Paraglaciecola sp. L3A3: one gene and its partners. The protein of the gene in region 3 binds, or shares a complex with, the protein of the main gene of each other region. Links are inferred from orthologs where the notes say so. Each region holds a gene or a part of one and is shown on either strand. Other genes may lie near its edges. The genes, in order: secG, secA and secY.

Region 1 (7,447 bases), 2.0 Mb from region 3 along the record:
ATAGATAAAACCTTTCAGAAAAAACAATTCAAAAGAACAATTAGTAATAATGAACTCCAAAGTTTCTCCTTGTCTGATTTGCAGTGTGGCGAAGATTTTTCAAATGAGTTTATTCTGAACAAAAAAAGTATTAATACGTCTGTCTCAACAAAAATTAAATTCAATCAACACTTATTACGTACAAATTTTTCAGAAATTCTTTATCTACTACTTCATATTGAATGGTTAATATTAAAAATAGACTCTGAAAAGTTAGGCATGGAACTTTTTGTAATAAAATTAAAGCTTCCGATTTTCGAACTTGGGCAAGTATTACGCAGTATTAGAGTACAGAAGGATACTACATTATTTACAGAGCTAAATGGGTTAGTAAAAAAATGTGGTGATATTGAAGACAAGCTTCTTGATATTTAATCTAGCTACATGACAAGTTTCCCCTAACCCAGACTAAACCTGAAATTACCTTATCAGGACATCTAACATAAAATAACTCTTATGATAAACCAATACTTATTTTGCGAAGCCATGCTTTTGACTTTATCGCGACTCCAAGTTCGCCGAGCAACGCGGGCTAATAGAGGGTAAATGACTTGGGTGAAAGCTGATTCTTTAGGAGCGAAGCTCCGTCAGCTTGAAAAGCTCAACAAGGACGTTGAGATTGGGTGCCGATCATCAGGGATGTGGATATGACTACTTTGGAATTTAGTTCTAAATTCTTTGCGACCTCTATTAGGCAAGTCGCGCAGGTAATAGAACTTGGTTGGAGACCGGCTTCTTTTGCTTACTTTTCTTAGCTGTTGACCATATTTACGGGATAAATATGGAACGCACTTTAGTGCGGCCCGGAGGGTGAAATACATGGATGTATTTCATAACATAAGTCAGTCGGGCCTCATGGATGAGGCTTGAAAAACGTCATGGATGACGGTAAGCGAAGCGCATGCTTTATGGCAAAGCCATGCTTTTGACTTTGTCGCGACTACAAATTCCCCATCAAATATTTGGCTTGTCGAATGCCCGAATAGGGACATTCGGGCAAGGCAATCTTTTATAGCAGGACGCGACTTATTGCCGTTTCGACATCAAAGCCAAGAATTTTATGGAATAGGAATTTGTTTGGAGCGCGGCCCTTTTTGTTTACTTTTTGCGGCTGTTGGGAAAAAGTAAATCGAGCAGCAAGGATGCTGTTTGAAAAACGTCATGGATGACGGTAAGCGAAGCGCATGCTTTAAGTGACGAAGTTATGCCCTGTGTGCGTAGCACATAAACAAAGCACATGTTTTGTGCACTAAAACAAAAAAGGCCTTGGTATCAACCAAGACCTTTTCAAAAATGGTGCGGATGGGGAGACTCGAACTCCCACGGCCTAAGCCACAGCCCCCTCAAGGCTGCGTGTCTACCAATTCCACCACATCCGCAATTGAGTACTAAATAAAACTAGTTGGGTACGTCGCTTTCTTCAGCAGGTTGTAGAACAGGTTCAGCAGGCACAGTTGCCGCAGGAACATCTGTATCGGGCTGAGCAACCACTGGCACTTCAATGTTTTGCCAATTATCTGCATCTTTTTCTTTATCAGCAGTTTGGTTACCAAGGATCAAACTGATAACAAAAAACAAAGTCGCTAATATAGCAGTTGTTCTGGTCAAAAAGTTACCAGAACCAGCAGAGCCAAAAACTGTGTTAGAACCACCACCACCGAAAGATGCGCCCATATCTGCGCCTTTACCTTGCTGGATCAATACAAAACCGATCAACATTATAGCGACGATCAAATAAACAATAATTAATACTTCGTAAAACATGTGTTGCCTCTATTGATTTGCAGCTAAGCAAATACTTAAAAAATCTTCTGGGTTTAAACTAGCGCCGCCAATTAAACCACCATCTACATCTGCCTGAGAAAATAATTCTTGGGCATTACTTCCTTTCACACTACCGCCGTATAAAATAACAGTACCAGCCGCAATGTTTGAATCTTGTTTTGCTAAATATTCACGAATAAAAGCATGTACTTCTTGTGCTTGCTCAGGACTGGCTGTTTTACCCGTCCCTATCGCCCATATGGGTTCATAAGCCAAGACTATATTAGCAAATGCTGATATGCCTAGTAACGTGACTACAGCATTCAACTGAGTAGTCAGGTAATCAAACACATTGCCCGCATCACGAATTGATTCTGGCTCACCAATACATAAAATAGGTGTTAATCCAGCATCTAATATTTTTTGTACTTTTAACGCAACAATTTCATTTGATTCAAAGTTGTCTTCACGTCTTTCAGAATGACCAACAATAACATATTGGCAACCGAGTTCTTTAACCATTGAAACGGATGTTTCACCAGTGTGAGCCCCTGAGTCAAATTGACTGACATTCTGTACACCCAGCCTAACTGAACTATCAAATAAACCTAAATAAGGAGCCGGAGGACAAATAGCCCAATCCATATTCCCTAAGTCCACTTGACTCAAGCATGATTGCATTTTACCAATCAACGATTTATCACCGTTCATCTTCCAATTACCAACCACTAAAGACCTACGAATGTTTGTCTGCAAAAGATATTCCTCTTAGCATCAATAAAAAAGCGCGCGAGATATTAACTAACCCAATGAAATTATACAAGTAATACTCGCCAAATATGCTTCGCCTTTTGTCTATTCGTTCACTTTACGAACAGCATCGGCAATATATTCAGCCCAAGTACTTGAATCTTGTGCATCATTGGCCTCAACCATCACTCGAATAAGTGGCTCAGTTCCACTTTTTCGCAACAAAACTCGGCCTTTATTACCTAATGCCGTTTCGGCGTCAATCACAGATTGTTTCACCTGTTTATCTTCAAGAGGTTGTTTGCCATTGGTAAATCTGACATTGATTAATGTCTGCGGATATTTAACCATACCTTGGCTTAATTCGTATAAAGTCATTTCCGCATGCAGCATGGCCGCCAAAACTTGTAATCCGGCCACAATGCCATCACCAGTAGAAGCAGCGGCCAAATTCAATACATGGCCTGAGCCTTCGCCGCCAATCGACCAATCTTTTTGTTTAAGTAATTCCATCACGTAGCGGTCACCCACCTTGCTGCGAGCAAACGGCACGCCTAAGGTCCCTAAGGCGACCTCTAAACCAAGGTTGCTCATCACAGTACCAACCACACCACCTTTTAACATACCAGATTTTAACGCGTCCCTAGCGATGATGTAGACAATCTGATCGCCATCAATCACATTTCCTTTGTGATCCACCAACATAATCCGGTCACCATCACCATCCAAGGCAAACCCTAGATCAGCATTATTTTTCAGAACACTATGTTTGATAGCTTTCATCGATGTGGCCCCGACATTACGATTGATATTCAAACCATCAGGTTCGGTACCAATTTCAATCACTTGTGCACCTAATTCACTCAATACGTTTGGTGCTATGTGATATGTGGCTCCATGGGCACAATCTACCACTATTTTTAAACCTTTGAGGGATAAATCTGAGGGGAAGTTACCTTTACAAAATTCGATATAACGACCGGCCGCATCAGCAATTCGTGTGGCTTTACCTAGTTTGTCTGAAGCCACACATTCCATAGGACGATCCATCTGACTTTCAATGGCAATTTCAATATCATCGTCAAGTTTCATACCATCAGCTGAAAAGAATTTGATACCGTTATCATAATAAGGATTATGAGAAGCACTGATCACTATGCCCGCTTCTGAACGGAAAGTTTTAGTCAAATAAGCAATAGCTGGAGTCGGCATAGGCCCTAATAAGCCAATATTAATACCCGCAGCAGATAACCCCGCTTCTAATGCTGATTCCAACATATAGCCAGATATACGGGTATCTTTACCAATAAGGACTTTATTGGTGCCAGTTCCCGCTAAAACTTTTCCAGCGGCCCAACCTAGTTTCATTACAAATTCAGGATTGATTTTGTCTTCGCCGACTTTGCCACGAATACCGTCTGTACCGAAGTATTTTCTATCACTCATTATAGTTTCCTGTAATCCTTAACTAATGTTGTTATTTTAACTGCATCCACTGTTTCTTTGACATCATGTACCCGTAATATTTTTGCCCCACTCAATGTGGCAAGGCTAGCAGTCACTATGCTGCCAGCTAGCCGCTCATCAATATTACGACCCAGTAAATTTCCTATCATTGACTTTCTTGAAGTACCAGACAAAATAGGCACAGCTAAACTTGACAATTTATCTAAGTTCGCAAGCAATTGATAATTATGCTGCAAACTTTTACCAAATCCAAAACCAGGATCAATAATCAATTGATCTTTAGTCATTCCCGCTTTTTCGCACTCAATCATTCTTTGCTGCAAAAAATTGATAACTTCATCAGTCACATTTTCATACTCAGGGTTTTCCTGCATAACACGGGGTTGCCCCTGCATATGCATCAAACAGACTGGTACATTAGCCTCTGCCGCAGCTTGTAATGCGCCCTTTTCTTGTAACGCTCTCACATCATTAATTAAAGCCGCACCAGCCGCTACAGCGGCGGTCATCACTTGTGCTTTACTGGTATCAATTGAAACAACAGTATCAAAGCGTTCAGTAATGGCTGCAATTATGGGTAATACTCGATCTAATTCTTGCTGAAGATCAACATCAACAGCCCCTGGTCGAGTAGACTCCCCGCCTACATCAATAAAAGCAGCCCCTTCTGTTAACATAGACTCAGTGTGATACATAGCTTGGTCAAAATTTTTAAAGTGTCCTCCATCAGAAAAAGAATCAGGAGTGACATTTAAGATGCCCATTATCTTGGGCACTGACAGGTCTATGAATTTGTTTTTAAATTGCATACATGCTCAATATTTTAAGCTTTCAAATAAAAAAACGCTTTGTTAGATTGCCAACAAAGCGTTTTTATCATTTGTTCTAAAACTAACTCGTTGCGTCGCCAGGTTTTCCTACATCTGGAGTAGTAGGTTTATCGGCTTTCTTTTCTTCAGTTTTATCAGCGTCATCAGCAGCTTTTGCGCCACCAGATGGTTTATCAGAATCATCAGTCTTACCATCTCTGACCCATTCAGCTGGAAGACGAACTTCTTTACGTGCCATCAAATCATCAATTTGTTTAGCATCTATGGTTTCATATTTCATCAAGGCGTCTTTCATCGCCTCTAAAACATCCATATTTTCTTTCAATAATTTTTCAGCTAGTGTGTAATTTCTGTCAATTAATAACCTGACTTCAGCATCAATATCACGAGAAGTTTCGGCTGACATATGTGATGGAGCCGCTCCCATAAACATTTCGTTTTCGTCATCTTTATAATTGATGGGACCCATTTTCTCAGAAAGCCCCCATTGGGTTACCATTTTGCGAGCAATATCGGTAGCACGTTCAATGTCATTCGACGCACCAGTGGTTACACCGGCTGCACCCAAAGTAATTTCTTCTGCTATACGCCCACCAAATAAAGTGGCAATACGAGATTCTAATTCTTCTCGAGATGAACTGTATTTATCTTGTTCAGGTAAATACATAGTCACACCTAATGCTCGACCACGAGGAATAATAGACACTTTATAAACTGGATCATGTTTAGGTACTAAACGGCCAACAATTGCATGTCCAGCTTCATGATAAGCAGTATTGGTTTTTTCTTCTTCCGACATGACCATAGTCTTGCGTTCAGAGCCCATCATGATTTTATCTTTCGCTTTATCGAATTCATCCATACTCACCACACGTTTATCTGTGCGGGCAGCAAACAATGCAGCTTCGTTAACTAAGTTTGCTAGATCTGCACCAGAGAAACCAGGTGTACCACGAGCAATAACATGTGCTTCAACATTGTCCCCTAATGGCACTTTACGCATATGCACTTTTAAAATTTGTTCACGACCACGGATATCTGGTAAACCTACCATGACTTGGCGATCGAAACGTCCAGGACGTAATAATGCAGGGTCAAGTACATCTGGACGGTTAGTCGCAGCAATAACAATAATGCCTTCGTGTCCTTCAAAACCATCCATTTCAACCAACATTTGGTTTAAGGTTTGTTCACGCTCATCATGGCCACCACCATGACCTGCACCACGTTTACGGCCTACTGCATCAATTTCATCAATAAAAATAATACAAGGAGCTGATTTTTTAGCTTGGTCAAACATATCACGTACACGAGAGGCACCAACACCAACAAACATTTCAACAAAATCTGAACCTGAAATACTAAAGAAAGGTACTTTTGCTTCACCGGCAATCGCCTTAGCAAGTAATGTTTTACCTGTTCCCGGAGGACCAACCATCAACACACCTTTAGGAATTTTGCCGCCTAATTTCTGAAACTTACTTGGGTCACGTAAAAAGTCGACTAATTCTGAAACATCTTCTTTTGCTTCGTCACACCCTGCTACATCAGCAAAGGTCGTTTTAATTTGATCTTCACCTAATAAACGCGCTTTACTTTTGCCGAATGACATAGCACCTTTACCGCCACCACCTTGCATTTGACGCATGAAAAAGATCCAGACCCCAATCAGTAATAACATTGGGAACCAGGAAATAAAGATAGACGTTAATAATGAAGACTCTTCTGGTTGTTTACCAAACACAGCCACATTATTTTCGATAAGTTGATCCATTAACTTCATATCAAGATAAGGTACAACAGTTGTGAACTGTTCACCGTTGCGTTTAGTGCCGACAATTTCACCAGTGTCTCTATCAATTGTTGCTTGGCTAACTACGCCATTATCAACATCTTTCAAAAAACGAGTGTAGTCTGTGGCGACTCTATTTGGTTCAGAGCCAGAAAAGTTTTGGAAAACCGACATCAATACGACAGCGATGACCAGCCATAAGATTAAATTTTTTGCCATGTCGCTCAAGTTGTTAAACCTCTATTATTACTACGAGTCAAATGACTCTTTGATTGGCGTCTTGCGCTTCTTTGTTCGAAGAAGCCAGACTACTATAATTTATATCCCGTCGCTACCAGATAAACTTCTCTAGATCGGGCTCGTGATGATTCAGGTTTACGTGTTTTAACCACTCTGAACGCTTTTTGTACATCTTTAAAAAACGAATCAAAACCTTCGCCCATAAATACCTTCACCACAAAACTGCCATTTTTCTTTAATACTTGATGACACATATCTAAGGCTAATTCTACTAAATACATAGATTTAGCCTGATCAACAGCATCATTACCACTAAAGTTAGGGGCCATATCTGACATTACAATATCGACATTCTTACCATTAATTTTATTTAACAGCTCGTTAAGTACAGACTCCTCGCGAAAGTCACCTTGCAAAAAGGCCACCCCTGCTAAGGGATCCATAGGTAAAATATCACAAGCGATCACAGTTCCATCATCACCCACAACACCTGCTGAATATTGAGACCAACCGCCAGGCGCCGCCCCCAAATCAACTACAGTCATGGCAGGTTTAATTAATTGAT
Region 2 (7,834 bases), 270 kb from region 3 along the record:
AATTCTGTGCTGGCTCGACACCAAACTAAAACGACTGGCTAATTGCCTAAGCTTAGTATTTTCTCTACCTGCGCCTCTTCCCACACTGGCATCATTTTGAATGATGCTGCGAAATTCGCTAGTCGCTTGGATCTTATGGGAAAAATCGACACCTAATTGCCTCAACTGTTTAATCCAGTGCTCGGGTAACATAGCTTGTACATTACCTTCTTCAGTATCTACTAAGATTTGCTCTTGATGGTAGGCTGCTTCAACAAAACGATACTGTACGCCATCACTGCCCTTACGAGTTAATACCACTTGACAGACTTGGCCGTCTTCTCGGGTATATTCGTAAATCAGGTAACTATTTGCATGAGGCAAGTAAAAATCATCAAACTTCTTGCGGGTTTTAGGTACCACTTTACTGGGTAACTCACCATAAAAAACAGGGATCAAACGTTGCAGAGTTGTTTTACCTGAAGCATTGGTTCCACAAATATTACTGTGACCAGATACATCCAGTTCGACAAAACCAGGAAGATGACAATTTATTAGTATAATACGGTGTAACCCAGGCATAGATGTCCTTTATTCGAGGGAGTAACATGTAAAAATCTCAGCCTGCAATTTTACCTAGAAAAACTAATTTTTAATACCATCAAGTGTTCATTTTCTAGATTCTGTCGCTCTATTTATTTGATGGAGTTATGGAGCATACAAACTAGTCTTTTCGAATGGCAGTGTTAAACTATAAACGCAAATTTACTAAAACTTAGCACTCGATTCATTACGAAAATATCAAGGAACTTGAACTTGAAAGCAATTAATAAAACCATAATATTTCTAAGTCAGCTAAGTTTGTACATTATGCTATTTTCTTTTTTGACCAGAACGACTATTACCCAAGCTGCTGAAAAAACGACAAAACCTAGAGTATTGTTTATTTATCCTGTAGAAAAAGGATTTCCTTTTTGGGATTCTCAAGTCAATTTCGCCCAAGCCGTTTCAGACACTTTAAATTTCGAATTAGACGTTGCGTATCCACCAGAAGAGTTTAGAGACAGATTTGGTGCTTCAATTTATATTCAAAATATTCTCGATTCACAAGCACAAAAACCAGACCTCATAATCACTTCCTTTTGGGTGGGCTCAGAAACAAAAATACTAACCTTGCTAGATGATAGAGAAATTCCATTGATTTCTATAAATTCAGATATTTCGCCCACTCAATTTTCTGAACTAGGACTTCCAAGAGAACAATTCCCCCTGTGGCTAGCGCACTTATCGCCGGATGACACATTGGCAGGAGGTCAATTGGCGACAGCTATTTTACAACATTCTAGAGCCAATAGATGCCCTTCTTCACATTGTAACGTGAACATATTTGCTATCACTGGAGCGAGCTATTCAGCAGTTAGCAAACAACGTATTAACGGCATGAATAGTGTTTTGCAAACCGATAAAAATAATAAGCTACTTAATATTGTTTACGGCAATTGGGAGCGAAAATTAGTGAAGAAGATGACAAGTACCATTTTTAAGCGTCACGAGGATATACATGCTTTTTGGATAGCGAGTGATGTTATGGCTTATGGTCTACAAGATGGAATTGAAGAGTTTAATCTTATGCTGCCAAAAAGCACAGTAATCGGTAGCATGGATTGGTCACCATCAAGCATTGATAAAATCAAAGATGGAAGTCTCAATATGAGTCTAGGAGGGCATTTTCTAGAAGGGGGACTAGCACTAATTCTATTTTTTGACTATCTAAACGATAGAGATTTCAAGCAACAAACTGGCACTGTCATTAAAACTAAAATGAGCCTTTTAGACGTTAGTAATGTAGGTGAAATGGGGGCTTTTTTAAAGCACCCCAAATGGTCTGAAACACGTATCAATGGATACAGTAAATTTTTAAATCCTCAGCGAGAAAATTACAACTTTAATCCGCAAGAAATAATTATGGAACAATTAACTCCCCATGCCAACAATCATTAGTACTCTTGCTGTAGAAGCTTAATAATGTCTACGTTTGCAGCCGGAAATTCATATTGATTAAGCTGCCCAATCGCTACCCATTTTGCTAATTGACCTTCTTGCTGTGTGGCCTCACCGTTGAAATCATCAACTAAATGCACGTTCAATCTGACCTTTTTATCACCATAGTCATGTTCAATGATCAAGAATTCTTGTTGAGAAACAACCTCAATACCAATTTCTTCTTTTAACTCGCGGCTTAATGCTTGCTCAACAGATTCACCGACTTCACACTTTCCTCCTGGAAATTCCCATTTGCCCCCTTGATGCAAAGAATCAGCTCGTTTACTGATATAAATATTGTTAGCCCTTTTAATCACACCCACCGCAACATCTATTACTTTCAACTCTTTTACTCCTGAAACAAAAAATCGGACTTTCGTCCGACTTTTAAAGTTTATTAGCTAACAATTTATTAAGTTAATTTACCATGGCATTGTTTATATTTTTTACCAGAACCGCATGGACAAATATCGTTACGGCCGACCTTAGGTGTATCACGAACTACAGCTCTTGGCCCTTGATTTTGCTCTTGTGATTCAGAATTTTCATTAGGTGAATTATGTTCAAAGTTTTTAGGTGTATCATCAGCCTGACGTCTCTGTTCTTCTACCGCTTCTACGTCCTCTTGAGCTTTAACTTGTACCTTACTTAGAATTGTCACCACTTCTACTTTCAAGTTTTCTAACATTTCAGAAAACAACTCAAAAGACTCACGTTTATATTCTTGTTTTGGATTCTTCTGAGCATATCCACGTAAATGAATACCTTGACGAAGATGATCCATAGCCGCTAAATGCTCTTTCCAGTGGCTATCCAAGTTTTGCAACATCACTGCTTTTTCAAACTGATGTATAACTTGTGGGCCAACAATTTCTTCTTTAGCTTTATAAGCGTTCACGACTTCTTCTAAGATACGCTCACGGATTACTTCTTCATATAACTTATCGTCTTCATCAAGCCATTTTTGCACAGGTACTTCTAATAAAAACTCACCTTTAAAGCGCTCTTCTAAGCCAGCTACATCCCACATTTCTTCTAAAGATTGTGGTGGAATATATTGATCAACTATACCACTTACCACATCTTCTCGAATGGCTGCTATTGTGGCACTTATATCACCTTCATCTAATAACTCATTACGCTGTTCGTAGATTACTTTACGTTGATCGTTAGCTACGTCATCGTACTCAAGTAATTGTTTACGCATATCAAAGTTACGACCTTCGACTTTACGCTGGGCATTTTCTATAGCACGAGTGACCCAAGGGTGTTCTATTGCTTCTCCTCGTTCCATACCTAGACGTTTCATCATATTGCCCATTTTCTCAGAAGCAAAGATACGCATTAATGCATCATCTAAAGATAAGTAAAAACGTGAAGAACCTGCATCACCTTGACGGCCTGAACGACCGCGCAACTGGTTATCTATACGACGAGATTCATGGCGCTCGGTGCCAATAATATGTAAACCGCCTGAAGCAATAACGGCATCATGAGCAATTTTCCAATCTTCTTTAATTTTTTCTACTTTGCTAGGTTTAGGATCATGAATTTTATCAATTTCAGCCTGCCAATTACCGCCTAAGACAATATCAGTACCACGGCCAGCCATATTAGTGGCTATTGTGATAGCCCCAGGTTTACCCGCCTGAGCAATAATGTCAGCTTCTTGTTCATGAAACTTAGCATTCAATACTTTATGAGGGATTTTATGTTTCTTTAATATCCCTGAGATAAGTTCTGAATTTTCAATTGAAACAGTCCCCACTAACGCCGGTTGTCCACGTTTAACACAGTCAAGTATGTCTTCGACTATGGCCTCGTACTTTTCTTCAGCAGTCAAAAAGATAAGATCTGCCTTATCGTCACGAAGCATAGGTTTATTTGTCGGGATAACTACTGTATCTAAGCCATAAATACTTTGAAATTCGAAAGCTTCGGTATCTGCCGTACCAGTCATTCCTGATAGTTTGTCATATAATCTAAAATAGTTTTGGAAGGTAATAGAAGCTAAGGTCTGGTTTTCGTTTTGAATATTAACCCCTTCTTTAGCTTCAACAGCTTGGTGTAACCCTTCTGACCAACGACGGCCTTCCATAGTACGACCAGTATGCTCATCAACGATAACAATCTCATTGTCTTTAACTATGTAATCGACGTCTTTAGAGAATAACTTATGAGCTTTAAGTGCTGCATTTACATGGTGAAGAAGAGAAATATTGGCTGCTGCAAACAATGATTCATCTTCAGGCAAAATGCCTTCACGTTGTAAAACTTGCTCTACAAAAATTTGTCCATTTTCAGTTAAATGGATTTGTTTACCTTTTTCATCAATAGTGAAATGACCTTCACCAACTTGACCTTCTTCGTCTTCTTTTTCTTGTTGTACTAACTCTGGGATCACCACATTTATTCGACGATACAACTCAGAACTATCTTCAGCCTGACCAGAAATAATTAAAGGGGTTCGAGCTTCATCAATTAAGATTGAGTCAACTTCATCAATTACCGCAAAATGTAATGAACGTTGCACTCTTTCTTCAGGGCTAAAGGCCATATTATCCCTAAGATAATCGAAACCGAATTCATTGTTAGTTCCATAGGTGATATCAGCAGCATAAGCTTCCTTTTTTTGCTGATGATTCATTCCTGGGATATTACAACCAACAGACAACCCTAAAAATTCAAATAATGGTTTACTCCAATCAGCATCTCGACTAGCTAAATAATCATTGACCGTAATAACATGCACACCTTTGCCTGATATTGCGTTTAAATAAGTGGGTAAAGTAGAGGTTAATGTTTTACCTTCACCAGTACGCATTTCAGAAATTTTGCCTTGATGTAACACCTGCCCACCTAACATTTGCACATCAAAATGGCGCATGTTGAAAACACGTTTACTGGCTTCACGCACCACGGCAAATGCTTCCACTAAAATGTCATCTGTCGATTCATCTTTTTCTAAGCGCTGTTTAAATTCTGACGTTTTAGCTTGCAGTTGTTCGTCACTTAAGCCTTCATATTCAGTTTCAAGCTGATTAATTAAGGTGACAGATTTACTAAGTTTTTTTAACGTACGGTCGTTACGACTACCGAAAATTTTGGTGAGAATACTCGAAAACATCGATTTACAGCTTCCAATCTAAATGATTAATTCAATTACACACTTGAGTGTGTTAACCCCTAAGGCATAAGCCTTTATACTAAAATAAACAATCGGCTCACATGGAGCCGATTTTATATTACAAATTTTTTACTACTATTATATCCAGCTATTAAGAGCCTTTTCGATAGACAAAAGGTAGCGGATCTAGTTGTTTGCCTTTACGTAAAACTTCGTAATGAACATGAGGGCCAGTAGAGCGTCCTGTACTTCCCATTACCGCAACACTTTGTCCTTTAGTGACAACATCACCAATTTTTACTTTAACTTCTTTATTATGGCCATAACGAGTTTTTAACCCTTGCCCATGATCTATTTCTACTAGTTCTCCGTAGCCATAGCGACTACCGGCCCAAGTGACAACTCCAGCCCCTGTTGCTGTAACAGCACTACCTTCTTTACCAGCAAAATCTAATCCTTTATGCATAGCGGGCATACCATTAAACGGGTCTTTGCGCACACCATAATAAGAAGACAACCAACCGGATTGAATCGGTTTACCTGCTAACTGGCTCTGTTCTTCTATATGGTGACTTAATAAGATAGATTCAAGTGCAGACAGTTGTTGAGACTTATCTTGAATGGTTTCTAACATGTTTTCCATTTTCACCAATAACTCATCTTGGGCTTGTAACTCAACACCTGACGTATTTAGAGGCCCGCCCATATTAGGCTCTTGGCCAAAATTAAATTCATCTGGATTTAATTTTGCTTGGGCAACTAATCTTGAACCTAAGGCGTCCAAGCGCTGAATTTGGCTTTGCATTTCAGCTAATTTTAACAACATGCCAGAGTAACGTTGTTTAGTTGTGTCTCTTAATAGTTCGATTTCAGTTGCTTGTTGTTCAAGTCCAGATTGCGCATATTGAACTCGTGCAATACTTTCTTCAGGAGAGGTCGTCGAGCGACTAGACACTAAAAATAATCCGCAGGCAACAAGCAACATTATCGTCAATTTTTGTCGATTTATATCCAACGCAAAACGTCGGTTGTTACTTCTAAAAAGCAAAGTTAATTTCATTGCAGATATGGACCTTAGGTATTATCAATATTTGGTATGTGAAAAGATTAAGCTATAGAATGAAATTGAGATACTTTATGCAGGTATCTAAGTCATTACTTACTGTTTGTTTTATGCACAAACTAGTAGCTATATATCACCACTTCACAAAGATTACCATATAAGTCACATTATCTAAAATGACTTATAACAATCTAAAGCAATAATATCAAAGCTTTGTAGCGTAAACGATTTGACAACTACAGTACTTAATTTAGCAAAAATATATTCGTTTACTGGAGGGAAACAAGGTTTTGGTAAACTAATTAGTTTACCAAAACTGGGGATGCATAACTGATAGGCATTTGTTCGGGAGTTTCATAACCTACAAACTCCCAACATTCAGTATTGTTTAATAAAGCATTCAACAATTTATTATTTAAACCATGACCTGTTTTATAGGCAACTAGTTCACCAACAATACTGTGGCCACATAAATATAAATCACCGATTGCATCTAGAATTTTATGTTTTAAAAATTCATCGCTATAACGCAAACCTTCAGGATTTAATACACGATACTCATCAAGGGCAACTGCATTTTCCATGCTGCCACCTAAAGCTAAGTTAAGTGAATTCATGTATTCAAGATCTTTCATAAAACCAAAGGTTCGAGCACGACTCACTTCATTAACATACGAAGATGAATCAAAATCTAACACCATATGCTGACGAGTTTGACTTATAACAGGGTGATCAAAGTCGATTCTAAAGTCTACTCTAAAACCTTCATATGGACGAAGTTCAGCCCACTTGTCACCCTCCTCAACTCGAAGAGGTTTAATTATTTTAATAAAGCGTTTAGCGGCATTAAGTTCTTCGATACCAGCAGATTGTAATAAAAAGATAAACGGACTCGCACTACCATCCATGATAGGAAGCTCATCACTGTCGACTTCAACAATAATATTGTCAATCCCTAAACCCGCTAAGGCTGAGGCCAAATGCTCGACAGTAGAAATCTTCGCACCATCGGCATTACTAATACATGTACAAAGCATAGTATCGCCTACAGAATCTGCTCTAGCAGGGATATCCGCATAAGGCTCAAGATCAACGCGGCGAAATACTATTCCAGTATTCGCAGGCGCAGGCCGGAGAGTCATAGTGACCTTGTCACCTTTATGTAGACCAATCCCTGTCTCTTGAACAGATTGTTTAATGGTACGTTGTTTAATCATAAACCTTTTTAACTCAATAACTTATTAGAATAAAAAGCGGCGCATATAATACATTAAAACATAGTGCGCTGTCAAAAAACTGTCATATATCGCCTTTTATAGGTGTATTATCCCATAATAGTTATATTCACAGCCTACTCTATTGTTAGAGTCAATTTAATCAGCTTGTTTGCGCAAAAATGCTGGAATATCTAAATATTCCAAATCACTTGCCGCTTCAACTTTGTCTTCCGCCACTATCGTTTTAGCAGTATCAGGCATTGCACTCGAACTAGGCATAGATCCAGACCCATTAGCTTGCAATTTAAATTCACCACTATCAGCCATCACTTTAGCAGCGCGGCTAGAAACTAATGAAATATCAGGTTTACGCTCAGCGCCAATACCTGTAGCAACTACAGTTAC
Region 3 (7,396 bases):
TCCAAGTTGGTTTCTCACGCTGATCTGCTAGTTCTAGAGCAGCAACGATACGTGCTTGTTTTTTCGCTTTTTCACGAACAGACACAACATCATCAGCAGAAACATTGAAAGAAGGAACGTTAACAACTTTACCGTTTACCAAAATGGCTTTATGGCTTACTAGTTGACGTGCTTCTGCACGTGTACTAGCAAAACCAATACGATATACTACATTGTCTAAACGCTGCTCTAAAAGCTGTAACAAGTTTTCACCTGTGTTGCCTTTTAAGCGTGCTGCTTCTTTATAATAGTTACGGAATTGCTTTTCCAATACACCGTACATACGACGTACTTTTTGCTTTTCACGTAATTGAATACCGTAATCAGATAAACGTCCACGACGGGCGCCATGCTGACCAGGTGCATTATCAATTTTACATTTCGTCTCAATTGCACGAACGCCACTTTTAAGGAACAAATCTGTTCCTTCGCGGCGGCTAAGTTTGAGTTTTGGACCCAAATATCTTGCCATGATCTTTCTCCAACTGTCCGTCGATTAAACGCGACGTTTTTTCGGTGGACGACAACCGTTGTGAGGTATAGGTGTCACATCGGTAATATTAGTGATTTTATAACCTGCAGCGTTCAAAGCTCGGATCGCAGATTCACGACCTGGACCTGGACCTTTAACGAACACTTCAATGTTTTTCAAACCGTAATCCTGTGCGGCTGTACCAGCGCGCTCAGCAGCTACCTGTGCAGCAAAAGGGGTAGATTTACGTGAACCACGGAAACCTGAACCACCTGAAGTTGCCCAAGACAAAGCATTGCCTTGACGGTCAGTAATAGTCACTATTGTGTTGTTGAAAGAAGCATGGATATGAGCCATACCATCAGCAACTTGACGTTTTACGCGCTTACGCGTTTTGGTTGGTGCTTTAGCCATAATATCCCCCGCTTATCGTTTTATTGCTTTGCGAGGACCCTTACGGGTGCGCGCATTAGTCTTAGTGCGCTGACCACGTAGAGGAAGACTACGACGGTGGCGAATACCACGGAAGCAACCTAAGTCCATCAAACGTTTAATACTCATTGACACTTCACGTCGAAGATCACCTTCAACTGTGAATTTAGCTACTTCATCACGTAACTTATCAATCTGTTCTTCATTAAGATCTTTGATCTTAGTTGTCTCTGCAACACCAGCTGCTACACAGATGCTTTTCGCACGTGTAGAGCCAACACCGTAAATTGCTGATAGTGCAATTACTGTATGTTTGTGCTCAGGGATGTTAATGCCAGCGATACGGGCCATTAACAGTACTCCTTATAATTAATAGTCATCAGCCTAAAAAGCCCGATAGGATACTTACCCAACGACTAAATTGCAAATAAGGATTGAGGCGCTAGTGTATCTAGACGACCCCCAATCCAATCGATTAACCTTGCCTTTGCTTATGCTTAAGGTCTGAACTGCAGATCACGCGCACAACACCGTTGCGCTTAATGACTTTACAGTTACGGCAAATCCGCTTGACGGATGCACGAACTTTCATTTCATCACTCCGTAAATAGCTAACTTATCGGCCATAGCCTTTAAGATTCGCTTTTTTAAGAACAGACTCATATTGATGTGACATCAAATGTGTCTGCACCTGCGCCATGAAATCCATGATTACCACAACCATAATAAGTAGTGATGTACCGCCGAAATAAAATGGAACATTCCAAGCGATAGTCATGAACTCAGGCACTAAACATATAAAGGTTATGTAAAGTGCACCAGCCAAAGTTAGGCGAGTCATTACTTTATCAACATATTTTGATGTTTGCTCACCGGGACGAATACCAGGTACAAAAGCCCCTGATTTTTTCAAGTTATCTGCCGTTTCGCGAGGGTTAAAAACCAACGCAGTATAGAAGAAACAGAAAAATATAATCGCCGCAGCATATAACATCACATACAAAGGTTGTCCAGGAGACAACATTAACGCAACGTCTTGTAACCAAGACATTGATTCATTCTGTCCGAACCATGTTGCTATGGTACTCGGAAACAAAATAATACTTGAAGCGAAGATAGGTGGAATTACACCAGCCATGTTCACTTTTAATGGTAAATGAGTACTTTGCGCAGCAAACACTTTACGACCTTGTTGACGTTTCGCGTAGTTCACGACAATACGTCTTTGACCACGTTCAACAAATACAACAAAATAAGTAACTGCTACAACAATCACACCCACTAACAACAAGAACAATAATTGTATTTCACCTTGTCTCGCTTGCTCAGCAATATTACCTAAAGCTGAAGGCAAACCAGAAACTATACCGGCAAAAATCAGAATGGAGATACCGTTACCAATACCTCGCTCTGTAATCTGCTCACCTAGCCACATAAGGAACATAGTCCCAGTCACTAAGCTCACTACTGCTGTAAAGTAAAAACCGAAGCCGGGGTTCATTACCAAACCTTGCATAAGGTTAGGTAAATTAGTCGCAATTCCAACTGCTTGGAAAGTAGCTAATACCAACGTAAAATAACGTGTGTATTGACTAATTTTACGACGACCTGCTTCGCCTTCCTTTTTCAACTCCATCATTGGTGGATGCATAACTGTCAGCAACTGAATAATGATGGAAGCTGTTATATAAGGCATAATGCCTAGGGCTAGAACTGACGCGCGTTCAAGAGCACCACCAGAGAACATGTTAAACATCTCTACGATAGTACCTTTTTGTTGGTTGAATAATTCAGCCAACACCGCAGCGTCAATACCAGGAATAGGCACGAACGAACCCAACCTAAATACTATGATCGCACCTAGTACGAACAACAATCTTGATTTAAGTTCGCTCAATCCGCCTTTAGCGCTTGAATCCGATCCTGGTTTAGCCATCTAGCCTATTCCTCTACTTTACCGCCAGCCGCCTTGATTGCTTCAAGTGCGCCTTTTGTTACCTTTAAACCACTAATCGTTACAGCACGTGAGATTTCACCACTTTTTAAAACTTTAACGAACAACATTTCTTTTTTAACAAGACCTGCTGCTTTTAAAGTTTCAAGTGAAACCACATCACCTTCTACCTTGGCAATTTCACCCAAAGTCACTTGGTCAGAAACCAAAGACTTACGAGATGTGAAACCGAACTTCGGTAGACGACGCTGGATTGGCATTTGCCCGCCTTCAAAACCAGGTTTTACAGAACCGCCTGAGCGAGACTTTTGACCTTTGTGACCACGGCCACCAGTTTTTCCAAGACCAGAGCCCATACCACGACCCACACGTTTACCAGAATTTTTCGCTCCAGGTGCAGGAGCAAGAGTATTAAGTCTCATCTGTTACTCCTCCACTACTTCAACCATGTAAAATACACGGTTGATCATGCCACGGACAGAAGGGGTGTCTTCTAGCTCACGAACATGACCGATGCGACGTAAACCTAAACCAGTAAGCGTAGCTTTATGCTTAGGTAGACGACCGATTGAACTTTTCGTTTGCTTTACTTTAATCATCTTAGTCATGATCAATTACCCCAAAATCTGCGATACAGACAATCCACGTTTCGCGGCTACTGACTCAGGCGAATTCATTTCTGTCAACGCGTTGATAGTTGCACGAACAACGTTAATTGGATTGGTAGATCCGTAACATTTTGAAAGTACGTTTTGTACACCAGACACTTCAAGTACTGCACGCATCGCACCACCGGCAATAATACCAGTACCTTCAGATGCAGGCTGCATGTAAACTTTAGAGCCTGAGTGACGACCTTTAATCGGATGCTGTAGCGTGTTGCCATTAAGATCAACAGTCACAAGATTGCGACGTGCTTTTTCCATAGCTTTTTGGATAGCAGCAGGCACTTCACGTGCTTTACCGTAACCAAAACCAACACGACCATTACCGTCACCTACTACTGTCAAAGCAGTGAAGCTAAAGATACGACCACCTTTAACTACTTTAGATACACGGTTTACAGCGATTAGTTTTTCCAACAAGTCACCTTGTTGTTGAGCTTCTACTTTAGCCATAATTAACTCCTAGAACTGAAGACCAGCTTCGCGAGCTGCATCAGCCAATGCTTTAACACGACCATGATACTTAAACCCACTACGATCAAAAGCAACTGACTTGATGCCTTTTTCCATAGCGCGTTCAGCGATCGCTTTACCAATAGCTGCTGCTGCTGCTGAATTACCAGTACCTTTAAGGCTACTAGCTAGTTCAGTTTCAACTGTTGATGCCGACGCCAATACTTCAGAACCGCTTGGAGCGATTAACTGAGCATAAATGTGACGCGGGGTGCGATTAACAACCAAGCGATGCGCGGCCAATTCACTAATTTTTTTACGTGCACGAGTAGCGCGACGTAAACGAGCTGATTTTTTATTCATCTTACTAACTCCTACTTTTTCTTAGCTTCTTTGCGACGCACAACTTCATCTGCGTAACGAACACCCTTACCTTTATAAGGCTCTGGCGGACGATATGCACGAATGTTAGCTGCAACCTGACCTATTAACTGCTTATCAACGCCTTTGACGACGATTTCAGTTTGACTAGGAGTTTCAACAGAAATACCTTCAGGCATTTCATATGCAACAGGATGTGAAAAACCTAAAGTTAAATTTAGTTTTTTACCTTGTGCTTGAGCACGGTAACCAACACCATTCAACAATAATTTTTTCTCAAAACCTTCAGCTACTCCAACAATCATGTTGTTTAACAAAGAGCGGGCGGTACCTGCTTGAGCCCAACCATTTACTGCACCTTCACGAGGAGCAACAGTTAGTTGTGCGTCAGCTTGTACAACTTCTACAGCTTCATTAAATACACGAGTTAGCGTGCCATTTTTACCTTTAACTGTGATTTCTTGACCAGCGATAGAAACTTCTACGCCAGATAAGACATCGACAGGAGCTTTTGCTATACGTGACATTCTATTCCCCTTACGCTACGTAGCCGATGATCTCACCACCCATGCCCGCTTTACGCGCTGCACGGTCAGTCATCACACCTTTAGAGGTAGACACGATAGCCACACCTAAACCACCCATAACTTTTGGCAACTCATCTTTTTTCTTATAGATGCGAAGACCAGGGCGACTTACGCGCTCAATGCTCTCGATTACTTTTTTGCCTTCGAAGTACTTTAAAGTAACTTCTAATACAGGCTTAACGTCACCAGAAACAGCGAAGTCTGTTACATAACCTTCTTCTTTAAGTACTGCTGCAATTGCAACACGAACTTTAGAAGACGGCATAGATACAGATACCTTGCTAGCCATCTGGCCGTTACGTACGCGGGTAAACATATCCGCGATAGGATCTTGCATACTCATATCAGCTACCCCTTACCAACTGGCTTTTTTCAAGCCAGGCACTTCACCGCGCATAGCTGCTTCACGCAACTTGATACGACTCATGCCAAACTTGCGTAGGAAACCATGTGGACGACCTGTAATGTTGCAGCGATTACGCTTACGACTTACAGATGAGTCACGTGGTAGTTGTTGTAGCTTAAGAACAGCGTCCCAACGTTCTTCATCAGAAGAGTTGACATCGCTGATAGTTGCTTTAAGCGCAGCGCGTTTTACCGCGTACTTAGCAACTAGCTTGGCGCGTTTTACTTCGCGCGCTTTCATTGATTCTTTTGCCATAACCCTACACCTTACTTTTTAAACGGGAAGTTGAACGCGCTTAATAAAGCGTGTGCTTCCGCATCGGTTTGTGCGCTGGTAGTGATAGTGATATCCATACCGCGTATCTTGTCCACTTTATCAAAATCGATTTCAGGGAAGATAATTTGCTCACGAACGCCCATGCTATAGTTACCACGACCATCGAATGACTTAGGATTTAAGCCACGGAAATCGCGGATACGAGGGATTGCTATTGAAACTAAACGTTCAAAGAATTCCCACATACGTTCACCACGTAGGGTTACTTTACAGCCAATCGGATAACCTTCACGGATTTTAAAGCCCGCTACAGATTTACGGGCAACAGTTACAATAGGCTTTTGACCTGCAATTGCTTGCATATCAGCCGTGGCATTTTCTAATACCTTCTTGTCTGCTACCGCTTCACCTAAACCCATGTTTAGAGTGATCTTATCAATCCGAGGGACTTGCATGACGCTTTTGTAATCGAACTGCTTAGCAAGTTCGGCTACAACTGAGTCTTTATAGAAATCATGCAGTTTCGCCATCGTACTCTCCAATTAATTAAACTAGTTCGCCGTCTGATTTGAAGAAACGAACTTTCTTCTCACCTTCAAGACGGAAACCTATACGATCTGCTTTACCCGCTTTCGCGTTGTAGATCGCTACATTTGATACGTGAATTGATGCTTCTTTCTCAATTATTCCACCAGCAACGCCCGCTTGAGGGTTTGGTTTCTGATGTTTTTTGATTAAGTTCACACCTTCAACGATTAAACGGTCAGTACCAGGGATAACTTTAAGCACTTTGCCTTGTTTTCCTTTGTCTTTACCCGCTAAAACGATGATTTCATCATCACGACGAATTTTATTAGCCATATCGTGACTCCTTTATAGTACCTCAGGGGCTAACGAGACAATCTTCATGTTATTCACACGAAGCTCACGAGTAACCGGACCAAAGATACGCGTACCAATCGGTTGCTTGTTTGCATTAAGCAAAACAGCTGCGTTGCTATCAAAACGGATTGAAGATCCGTCTGGACGACGTACGCCTTTTCTAGTACGCACCACCACTGCAGTTAGTACATCACCTTTTTTTACTTTACCGCGAGGAATTGCTTCCTTAACAGTAACTTTAATGATGTCACCAATATGTGCATAACGGCGATGCGAGCCACCAAGAACCTTAATACACTGAACCCTGCGAGCGCCGGAATTATCGGCTACATCCAGGTTAGTTTGCATTTGGATCATGTTAGTGCTCCGCTGTTAATTAAGACTCTCACGAGTCGTTATTCATTAAAAAAACAGCACTATGCTGCTTTTTTATACATGCCCCCATCAAAAGGGCGCGAAATACTAACAGAAAGTAACGTGCGTGAATAGCTTAATTTCAAAATATATTAGCCATACGAGCAATTAATACAGGGAACAGATTTTCGAATGTTTCTATGGCAGGAAAAGTATGGAATATCTTTCAAAAAAAATGAATTGATGGGTTTACCCAGCCAATTCATTTTGTAAAACATTAACTCCGAAAATATTAAAGTAACGTAATTTTATAGCCACTAGCTGTTATGGCGTTACCTTCTATCGTAACAATATAATGTTTATCTTCGTTAACTCCTAACAGAGGGGCACGATCCAATAAAGTTTTTGAGCCATTTTCATCTGTGTGTATTGCGATAAGTTCATAATAATCACTTGGTATGGTAATTTCCTAGTCTTGGCAAATTCAAGTGATGT

The links.
Region 1: secY (region 3) and secG share a complex: the UniProt entries of both Escherichia coli proteins name them as parts of the sec protein translocase complex. The link is inferred for Paraglaciecola sp. L3A3 from one-to-one orthologs.
Region 2: the proteins of secY (region 3) and secA are in contact, whole or in part, in a crystal structure (PDB 3DIN), measured with the Thermotoga maritima proteins. The link is inferred for Paraglaciecola sp. L3A3 from one-to-one orthologs. Residues at the interface, in WP_004081795.1 of Thermotoga maritima: Glu108, Gly109, Glu110, Glu111, Ala236, Glu237, Arg238, Arg239, Ile240, Thr241, Ile242, Gln243, Tyr244, Ala245, Arg246, Arg247, Val248, Thr249, Gly250, Arg251, Arg252, Val253, Tyr254, Gly256, Ala257, Ser258, Thr259, Tyr260, Leu261, Pro262; in WP_004082002.1 of Thermotoga maritima: Glu261, Ala262, Arg263, Lys300, Ala301, Arg302, Thr303, Ile304, Ile305, Leu323, Tyr324, Asp325, Pro326, Val329, Ser330, Tyr333, Ile336, Lys340, Phe345, Val349, Glu363, Phe364, Tyr374, Ser375, Gly376, Gly377, Glu393, Ile395, Thr482, Ser483.

Annotation. Positions count from the first base shown.
Region 1 is NZ_CP047023.1:2,050,779-2,058,225, reverse strand. Bases 121-3,010 are described here. They hold secG (preprotein translocase subunit SecG), read right to left. Parts: upstream 1,804-3,010; coding sequence 1,438-1,803; downstream 121-1,437. Other genes in these bases: glmM (phosphoglucosamine mutase), read right to left, coding at 2,659-3,010; tpiA (triose-phosphate isomerase), read right to left, coding at 1,813-2,559; GQR87_RS08595 (hypothetical protein), read left to right, coding at 121-414. Also shown: more of GQR87_RS08595, read left to right, coding at 1-120; more of glmM, read right to left, coding at 3,011-3,999; folP (dihydropteroate synthase), read right to left, coding at 3,999-4,829; ATP-dependent zinc metalloprotease FtsH, read right to left, coding at 4,912-6,870; 23S rRNA (uridine(2552)-2'-O)-methyltransferase RlmE, read right to left, coding at 6,954-7,447. UniProt on the Escherichia coli protein: Subunit of the protein translocation channel SecYEG. Overexpression of some hybrid proteins has been thought to jam the protein secretion apparatus resulting in cell death; while this may be true it also results in FtsH-mediated degradation of SecY.
Region 2 is NZ_CP047023.1:4,298,935-4,306,768, forward strand. What follows is about bases 2,235-5,511. They hold secA (preprotein translocase subunit SecA), read right to left. Parts: upstream 5,150-5,511; coding sequence 2,435-5,149; downstream 2,235-2,434. Other genes in these bases: mutT (8-oxo-dGTP diphosphatase MutT), read right to left, coding at 2,235-2,366; GQR87_RS17895 (M23 family metallopeptidase), read right to left, coding at 5,301-5,511. Also shown: GQR87_RS17875 (ATP-binding protein), read right to left, coding at 1-561; GQR87_RS17880 (ABC transporter substrate-binding protein), read left to right, coding at 796-1,980; more of mutT, read right to left, coding at 1,977-2,234; more of GQR87_RS17895, read right to left, coding at 5,512-6,209; lpxC (UDP-3-O-acyl-N-acetylglucosamine deacetylase), read right to left, coding at 6,515-7,429; cell division protein FtsZ, read right to left, coding at 7,586-7,834. UniProt on the Escherichia coli protein: Required for protein export, interacts with the SecYEG preprotein conducting channel.
Region 3 is NZ_CP047023.1:4,033,701-4,041,096, forward strand. The notes cover bases 720-3,558. They hold secY (preprotein translocase subunit SecY), read right to left. Parts: upstream 2,880-3,558; coding sequence 1,560-2,879; downstream 720-1,559. Other genes in these bases: rpsK (30S ribosomal protein S11), read right to left, coding at 720-925; rpsM (30S ribosomal protein S13), read right to left, coding at 938-1,294; rpmJ (50S ribosomal protein L36), read right to left, coding at 1,419-1,535; rplO (50S ribosomal protein L15), read right to left, coding at 2,885-3,319; rpmD (50S ribosomal protein L30), read right to left, coding at 3,323-3,508. Outside these bases: rpsD (30S ribosomal protein S4), read right to left, coding at 1-511; more of rpsK, read right to left, coding at 536-719; more of rpsE, read right to left, coding at 3,559-4,015; rplR (50S ribosomal protein L18), read right to left, coding at 4,025-4,378; rplF (50S ribosomal protein L6), read right to left, coding at 4,390-4,923; rpsH (30S ribosomal protein S8), read right to left, coding at 4,934-5,326; rpsN (30S ribosomal protein S14), read right to left, coding at 5,339-5,644; rplE (50S ribosomal protein L5), read right to left, coding at 5,656-6,195; rplX (50S ribosomal protein L24), read right to left, coding at 6,212-6,526; rplN (50S ribosomal protein L14), read right to left, coding at 6,539-6,904; GQR87_RS16800 (hypothetical protein), read right to left, coding at 7,277-7,396. UniProt on the Escherichia coli protein: The central subunit of the protein translocation channel SecYEG. Consists of two halves formed by TMs 1-5 and 6-10.